2 regions of the Proteus sp. CA142267 genome follow, and region 1 is predicted to be linked to the other one. Evidence: predicted binding sites of a transcription regulator. Region 1 holds the regulator's gene; the other holds the start of a gene.
What was found. The regulator PhoB, encoded in region 1, activates phosphate uptake and scavenging genes when phosphate is short. The targets are predictions, from matches to a motif close to CTGTCATAAAACTGNCNNAT.
Positions count from the first base shown of each region.

Region 2: phoA (alkaline phosphatase) is a predicted target of PhoB. The motif match lies at 2,709-2,728, and genes of this name have one in related genera.

Region 1 covers NZ_QPMG01000003.1:10,430-15,101, forward strand. Annotated here, with positions in the region: gene brnQ (branched-chain amino acid transport system II carrier protein) at 1-456, opposite strand, end outside; gene phoR (phosphate regulon sensor histidine kinase PhoR) at 934-2,235, opposite strand; gene phoB (phosphate regulon transcriptional regulator PhoB) at 2,259-2,948, opposite strand; gene sbcD (exonuclease subunit SbcD) at 3,170-4,399, shown strand; gene C0T34_RS07505 (AAA family ATPase) at 4,399-4,672, shown strand, end outside.
Region 2 covers NZ_QPMG01000005.1:223,515-228,186, reverse strand. Annotated here, with positions in the region: gene C0T34_RS11060 (ElyC/SanA/YdcF family protein) at 1-840, shown strand, start outside; gene C0T34_RS11055 (alpha/beta hydrolase-fold protein) at 1,060-2,589, shown strand; gene phoA (alkaline phosphatase) at 2,789-4,228, shown strand; gene C0T34_RS11045 (Na/Pi cotransporter family protein) at 4,651-4,672, shown strand, end outside.

The sequences.
Region 1 (4,672 bases):
TGCAAGAATATGACCAACACTGTCTAGCAATTTCCCTGGATAAAGCGAAATACCAATAACAATTAAGAAATAGACAATGCTGTAAATCAGCAATGACATTTCTGTATCACCCACTAAAGGAGCAATACCCACTTTAAAAGAAACCGTTGCCGTACGAGGGGTTGCAAAAAGCGGTCCAACAGCAAGATAGGCAACAATGGCTAATAACAATCCCATTGATTTACCAATAGGTGTGCTTAATGCCTCAATACCACCACCGACTTTTGCCAGTGCAACAACCGTTAAAACAGGTAAACCCACACCAGTGATCAAAAAGCCAATCGCGGCAGTCCAAACAAATTCGCCTGATTGTAACCCCACCATTGGAGGAAAAATAATGTTGCCAGCGCCAACAAATAGGGCGAATGTCATAAACCCTAATGCCAGAATATCTCTGGAAGTTAATCTATGTGCCATAAGTTTTGTTAATATGTAGTTACAATAATGGTTAAATTACGCCAAGATGGCGCAACATAAAATCAACAATATCTATTTAAGCTCAGACCGTCATTATTCAGGAGAATATCCAAATATAATCATTTCATGCAGAGCAATTAGGTACTAAATAGAAAAAATTGCCGATAACTGCTCACAAGTAAAACTTTTATAATGAAAAAAGGCAATAGCCAATCCTAAAACCAGAATAATCATCTAAACTATTTTTCGGCACTAGTTATAACTGTCATATATCATCGAATATACATGATATGATTTGTGCATTTTATCACCAATAATATTGAGTGTTGACATCATTTAAAGTTACCATTAATTAATAATATTAAAATTTAACGCTACGATATTAGTTTTTATTGATATTAAAAAGATCAAGAAAGGGGCAAAAAAACCTTTATCACAGATTAAAGACAAGTAATAAAGGCTTTAAAAAAAGACAGACTACTCGTGTGTTTTTTTAGCGGTAAGCAATGTTTGAGGAAGGATAAAAGAGAACGTACTCCCGACACCTACTTTACTTTCAATATTTAATTGAGAGTGATGATGAAGCAGTGATTTTTTCACAATAGCCAAACCTAACCCAGTACCGCCAGAATGACGAGAGCGGGCTTTATCAACACGATAAAAGCGCTCTGTTAAACGAGTTAAGTGTTCTGCGCTGATCCCCGAACCATTATCTGAGACACTAAATAACATACCTTGAGGAACTTTCTTCCAACTGACTTTAATTGTTGTACCTTCTTCAGTGTGATTAATGGCGTTATACACTAAGTTAGAAACGGCACTACGTAATTGCTCTTCATTACCTCGGACAGCCCACTGCTTATCAACATCAAAAATAATATGGTGTTGACCTTGGCTCAATGAGTCCGCTTCTTGTTGTAATAAAGCCAAAATAGCGGGAATATCAACAATTTTGTTTAAATCGATATGAGGCGCAGATTCGATACGAGAAAGTTGTAAGAGTTGTTGAACAAGCGTATCCATGCGCTTAGCTTGCTCTTGCATCGTCACTATCGCCTTATGCTCTGCGGGTTTCGCGACACTATTTTCTTCCATCATTTCAAGATAACCTTGAATAACAGTGAGTGGTGTTCTTAGCTCATGGCTAACGTTAGCAAAAAAGTCACGTCGTGAGTTTTCTAGTTTATTTTTTTCTGTCACATCACGTGCCACCATCAAGCGCTGATCTTCGCTGTATGGCATCACTCGAAACTCAACGATAGAGCCATTATTAAGTGAAATAGTTAAAGAGCGACTAAAATCACCTGCAGTAAAATAGTGTAAGAAATCAGGATAACGTAATAAGTTAAAAATATTTTGTCCGTTATCTTCGGGCCAGCGAAAGCCGAGTAAGTGTTGAGCTAGGCTATTACACCAAAAAATATTCCCTTCATTTGTCATCATCACAACAGCATCGGGCAAGCTTTCAGCACCACTTCTAAAACGTTTAATTAAGTCGCCTAATTCTCTGCGTCGTTTACGATTACGTTGTTGGGTCTGTCGAATACCATAAAAAATAGGCTCCCATCCCCCTCTTCCTTCCGGAGGCAGTACTGAGCGATCTAACCATAACCATTTAGATAATTTCAGCAAGTTATAGGCATGCCACACAAGTGCACTGAGTAGCGATGTCACCAGCAACCAAGGAAGATGCCCGATAAAAAGTGATAATATAAAAGCAGGTAAGCAAAATAGACATAGCCCCCAAACGAGGGCTTTCCACGATAGTCGTTCTAACACCTGACGATTACTCCCATATTGACTTAGAAACGGGCAGAGAAACGATATCCCGTTCCACGTACTGTTTGTATCATTCTGTCATGGCCATCTTCTTCGATGGCTTTACGTAAACGACGAATATGCACATCAACAGTACGGTCTTCGACATAAACATTCGTTCCCCAAACATAGTTTAGCAGTTGTTCTCTGCTATACACGCGTTCAGGATGTGTCATAAAAAAGTGCAGGAGTTTAAATTCGGTAGGTCCCATATCAATCGGTTTATCTTGACTCGTTACTCGATGAGAAACAGGATCAAGTCCTAATCCATTGAATTCAATAATATCCTCCGAAGACATTGGTGATAATCGTCGTAAAATTGCTTTCACGCGAGCCACAAGCTCTTTAGGTGAGAAAGGCTTAATGACGTAATCATCAGCACCCGTTTCTAACCCTTGAACTTTATCTTCTTCTTCCCCTTTTGCCGTTAGCATAATAATTGGAATATCACGGGTGTTACTTTCCCGCTTCATCTGTTTTATTACCTGCAAGCCTGATCCACCAGGGATCATCCAATCTAATAAAACCAGATCAGGGTAAGGATCAATAAGAAAGCTCAATGCAGAATCATAGTCTTCTGCTTCAATAGGCTGAAAACCATTTTGTTCCAAAACAAAACAGATCATCTCTCGAATTGCGGTTTCATCTTCAACAACAAGAATACGCCTTGCCATACTCTATCCTGTGTAATGTATATAGAGGGTCAAAATGATTATGATGCCGTTTTATGACAGATTTATGACTAACCTTAACATTACTGAAATAGATCCCAGTTGTTAAGGTAAATAAATCATTTTTCGGTGAAATATCACTCAAAAAGAAGGCTTATTGTTGGGTTTTCACTAAAAAAGTAAGGTGCGCTATACTCTTCATCAGATAAAAAAGAGGAATAGCAATGCGGATTATTCACACATCAGACTGGCATTTAGGGCAATATTTTTTTACTAAAACTCGGGCTCAAGAACATCAACAGTTTCTTGATTGGTTGTTAGCACAAATTAAACATTATCAAGTTGATGCATTGATTGTTGCAGGAGATATTTTTGATACTGGCTCCCCCCCAAGTTATGCCCGAGAGCTTTATAACCGCTTTGTTGTTGCTATCCGAGATACACAATGCCAGCTCGTCATTCTAGGTGGTAATCACGATTCTGTAGCGACATTAAATGAATCTAAATCATTATTAGCATGTTTAAATACAACGGTTATTGCCAATGTTCATGCTGAAACCCCACAAGCTCCGCTTATTCTTCCTAAAAAAGATAATACTCCGGGAGCATTACTTTGTGCGATCCCTTATCTACGTCCTAGAGATATGATAAGTAGTAAAAGTGGGCAATCAGGTGCTGAAAAACAAAATACCCTAAAAGAAGCGATTGCTGATTATTATCAAGCTCAATATCAAGAGGCTCTCGATTTACGTAAGCAACTAAACGTCAATATTCCAATTATTGCAACAGGTCACCTTACAACCATTGGTGCAAGTGTAACGGACTCTGTACGTGAAATTTATATCGGTACTTTAGAGGCTTTCTCTGCAACACTATTTCCTGAATTTGACTATATTGCTCTTGGCCATATTCATCGCCCTCAAGTGGTAAATAAATCGGGCCATATTCGTTATAGTGGCTCTCCTATTCCTTTAAGTTTTGATGAAAGCGGACAACAAAAAAGCGTCTACCTTATCGATTTTGAGCAAGACAAATTAACTAACCTCACACTATTACCTATTCCTGAATTTCAGTTGCTACGCACCATCAGTGGCTCATTAAAAGAGATAGCCATACAACTTGATGATTTAAAAAAACAATACGGTGAAACAGATACCACTATTTGGTTGGATATCGAAGTTTCAACACAAGATTATCTCAGTGATATACAAACCCGAGTTCAAGAACTAACTAACGATCCACTTTTTGATGTGATCTTATTAAGAAGAGCCAGAAAACAGCGCCAAGCATTCACGCAAAATGAGAACGAAACACTGACCGAATTAACTGTTTATGATGTTTTTGAAAGACGCTTAGAACAGCATGAATTTGATTCAGAAGAAACGAAAACACGGTTAACAACATTGTTTAAACAAGCTGTTGAAATGGCAGAACAAGAGGACAACGAAGCATAATGAAAATCTTAAGTCTGCGATTTAAAAATATTAACTCTTTAAAAGGCGAGTGGAAAATCAACTTTGACCAAGAGCCTTTTGTTAGCAACGGATTATTTGCTATCACAGGCCCTACTGGGGCAGGAAAAACCACACTATTAGATGCGATTAGCTTAGCGCTTTATCATCGAACTCCACGATTAGACAAAGTCACACAATCACAAAATGAATTAATGACGCGTCATACCGCAGAATGCTTGACCGAAGTTGAATTTGAAGTCAAAGGTGTGGCTT
Region 2 (4,672 bases), on a different contig from region 1:
CGCCTCGATTTATTATTTAGTACTGCCAGCGCTTATATTTATAACAATGATGTTCCTCGCGCAATTACGATTTATAAACAGATTTTAGAAGCGGCTCCTGATGATATTGATGCGTTAATTTACGTCACTTCATGGACTCGTTTTGAAGGCCAAGACAAAGAGAGCGAAGCGTATTTCGCTAAATTGAAATCATTAAATCCGGCGAAAGCGGATGAACTCAAACGTTTCTTTGCTGAGATAGATCGTGTCAGCAAAATGCCGTTAAGTGATAAATTAACGCAAACAGATTTGGCAAAACTAAATAAAACTAAAGATAACAATGCGATCGTGACATTGGGTTATGCATTAAATCCTGATGGTACAATGAACAAAATCTTAATTGAACGTCTAAATAAAACCTTAGAAGTGGCTAAGCAATTACCTGAAGCCATGATTGTCGTTACGGGTGGTGTGCCTAAAGCACATCAAACAGAAGGTAAATTAATGGCGGATTGGTTGGTGAAAAACGGTATTGCACCAGAGCGTATTTTCCAAGAGAACTATGCACGTACAACCGTAGAGAATGCGTTATTTAGCCGCTATGCCTTAACCAAACATCGTATTAAAACAGCCGTTATTATTAGCTCTGGTAGTCATGTGCGTCGTGCCGATGCGATTTTCACGCTTGCAAGCTGGCAAAGTGGCCCAAGTGACATTACTTATCTAACAGTTGTTGCACCGGATAAGCCATTAGCTGAATTACAAAAGGCAAGTAAATCAGATATACAAGGTATCTATCGTGATGGCTTAAAAGCGCTAGGATTATGGAGCTTCCGTAGCTATCCATTAGAAGAGCGTTAATGGGGGCGTTTTAACGTTAATTAGCTTAGAAAAGAAGCCTCCTCAATAACAAAAATGATTGAGGAGGTTTTTATTATTTTTTACTGAGGTACTAAATTTATTATAAATTTGTACACGCTTAATTTTTATTGAATTGATAACAGTTATCATTACTATTGATTCTCACAATAGTTAATAATGAGAAATAAAGTGAGAATTCCTCTGATGATATGCGCATTGATGGCCTCTTTTCCCAGTTTTGCCAGTTGCTTAGTAGTAACTGAAAATAAAGGAATGACAGGTCAGTTTGATAACAATAATACGTTGTGTTTTACCGCTCATTTAGACAGCCAACGTTATGTTGAATTAAACGTAAAAGGGATACAAAATTTACGGCTAGAGAAACAAGATGGCACTCATATTCGTAGCTTGTTAAAGGATATTCCCTCTGATGGGCAACAGAAAGTACGCTTTCTATTACCTGAAACGACAAATTATCAATTGGTTGCACAAGGTGAAGTTAAAAAACAATGGCAATTCACGCTAACAACACAGCCTTATCAACCGTTAGATAAAGATGCAGGTATTGCACCAATAAGCCCCCGTTTACAAATACTCGCCAAACAACTTGATCAACCAAATATTCAGGCATTTTGGCAACAAATACATCAGGAAGGTGCTCCTCTGATTGAGCCTTATGATAATGATAAAAAGCGAGTGACTTTTTTATGGCGAGGCGCAAAAAAGAATGTCTATTTGTTGGGATCACCCGATGGTAATCATGATCCATTAACGCATTTAGCCAATAGCGATATTTGGTATCGTAGTTATATCGTGCCTAACGACACATTAATGCAATATAAATTAGCGCCTGATGTGCCTGTTATTGAGAATGCAGAACCCTTTGAGCAACGTCGCGCGATCTTAACCACAGCACAAGCCGATCCGTTTAATTCCCAAAATTCTCCAAATCAGTCTGAGGATATCTATAATCACTTTTCGCTATTGTCGTTAGACAGTAAACGTGAATGCCAATTGCCCGATATTCTTGATAGAACAATGAAAGGTAAGACGGAGATTGTTCGTTTTCACAGTGAGATCTTAAATAATGATCGCGAAATTGCACTTTATCTGCCAGCCCAAAAAATGGAAATACCACGGATCTTGGTCTTATTTGATGGTCAAGCTTATCATCGTCAATATGGTATTGATCGGTTTTTTGATAAACAGATTGAGGAAGGTAAATTGGCACCTATGATGATCTTATTTGTTGATAGCATTGATAGCGATCGCCGTAGTGTTGAATTACCGCCAAACCCTGATTTTTACCGTTTCTTAGCAGATGAACTATTTGTTTGGCTAGAAAAAGAGAAGGGTATTCACGTATCTGGAGAGGAAACGATAGTATCAGGCTCAAGTTATGGCGGATTAGCGTCTTCATGGGTCGCATTCAATCGTCCTGATCGTTTTGGTAAAGTGCTGAGTATGTCTGGCTCTTATTGGTGGGCACCTGAAAATGAAGAGCCAGAATGGCTTATTCGACAATTTGAGCAAGCAGATAAAAAGCCATTGCAGTTTTTCTTAGAAGCTGGGCTATTTGAAAGTCGTGGTGATAAAGGGGGGATTTTAAATAATAATCGTCACCTTAAGCAGGTTTTAGAGCAAAAAGGCTATCCTGTTAAATCACTCGAAATGGCCAGCGGACATGATTATATCTCTTGGTGTGAAACCCTGTATTTGGGGGCTAAAGCATTAACACAAGAAAATTAATATTTTAAAATCCGATCTCAATACAAGAGAAGCTTATACACGCATTCGCGGTATAAGCTTTTGTTTGTCATTAACTTGTCATAAAGCTGTCATCGAAATCACTTTTACTCTTCATTTCTCTGTCATTTAACTGCCGTAAGCTTTTCCTGACTTAAAACATTAATCCTGTTTTTTTACTTTAGAGTGCAAGGAAAAAGCTATGTCTCATCGTTACCAACGTTCTATTTTATCCGTTATTGTAACAACGCTATTGGCTGGTGCGAGTTTCTCTTCTTTTGCAGCTCCCGTTGCTGCTGATGCAATTTTGGCACAAGATCGCGCAGCAAAAGGTAATATCACGGAATTTGGCGGTGCTCGCCGTATGACTCAGGATCAAACTGAGGCATTAAAAGCTGCTTTACATAATAACCAAGCGAAAAATGTGATCCTCTTTATTGGTGATGGTATGGGGGATTCTGAAATCACTGTTGCGCGTAACTACGCGGAAGGTGCAGGTGGTTTCTTTAAAGGTATCGATGCCTTACCTATTACGGGTCAATACACACACTATGCCTTAGATAGAAAAACACAAAAACCTAACTATGTAACAGACTCCGCCGCTTCTGCGACAGCATGGGCTTCGGGTGTGAAAACCTATAATGGTGCGTTAGGAATTGATGTGTTTGGTAAGGATCACCAAACTATTTTGGAATTAGCAAAAGCCAATGGAAAGGCAACAGGGAACGTAACAACGTCGGAAATTCAAGATGCGACACCTGCGGCACTGTTCTCGCATGTGACGGGACGTAAATGCTATGGCCCCGTTGAGACTTTAGAAAAATGCTCAACAAACGCATTAGAAAATGGCGGTAGAGGCTCTATCTCTGAGCAGCTTTTAGTGACTCGAGCAGACGTTACATTAGGGGGCGGAGCGAAAAGTTTTGCTCAAACTGCGGCTGCGGGTGAGTACAAAGGTAAAACGTTAGAACAGCAAGCGATTGAACGTGGTTATCAAATCGTTAAGGATGCAAAATCACTGGATGCGATTACGCTGGCAAACCAAGATAAACCAGTATTAGGTTTGTTCCACGAGGGCAATATGGCCGTGGCGTGGGAAGGCCCTAAAGCGACATATCATGGTAATTTGAACAATCCACCATTAGAGTGCAAACCTAACTCTAAACTCGATCCAAATGCGCCAACACTAGCACAAATGACCAAAAAAGCGATTGACTTACTGAAGACCAATGAAAAAGGTTTTTTCTTACAAGTCGAAAGTGCCTCTATTGATAAGCAAGATCATAATGCTAATCCTTGCGGACAAATCGGTGAAACTGTTGCATTAGATGAAGCCGTACAAATCGGCTTAGATTTCGCTAAGCAAAATGGTGATACTCTGATTATCGTAACAGCTGACCATGCCCATTCAAGCCAAATTATTGAAGCGGATGTGAAATCAAGTGGGTTAACACAAGCGCTTATCACTAAAGATGGTGCAGTAATGGTGGTGAATTACGGTAACTCAGAAGAAGTATCCCAAGAACATACAGGGGCTCAGTTACGTGTTGCTGCTTATGGTCCACACGCTGCCAATGTGGTTGGGTTAACTGACCAAACAGACTTGTTCTTCACAATGCGTGATGCGATGGGTCTGAAATAAATTCAAGCTGAATTTATAGTCTGTCTGAACTTGTAGTCGAATTGCCTTACTAAATTGTTGTATTTTCGCGCGACTTAGAGAGATACCCTCTGGTCGCGTTTTTTTATTAATAATTTAGTCCATTTAAAATAAAATGATAATAAATCAATAGGTTATTTACAGGCTGATTTTGAAAGTTACACATTCTCTGCTATAATTAACAGAATTTATAAATTAATCTATGTAATATTCTCAATTTCTCCATTGATTATTGCACTTAAGTTGCAATATCTTTTTGTCTAATAACTCTTCAAGTTATTAAGGCATTACCCGTAAAAAATCTTTTCTCAGATAGATTATCTGCTCGTGGTCTTTCTCTTTTTTATGAGATTGAAGGAGAACAGAGTCAAACAAACGACGATAAAAATAAGGTTATTCTTTTTATGCTGACACTGCTTCATTTAC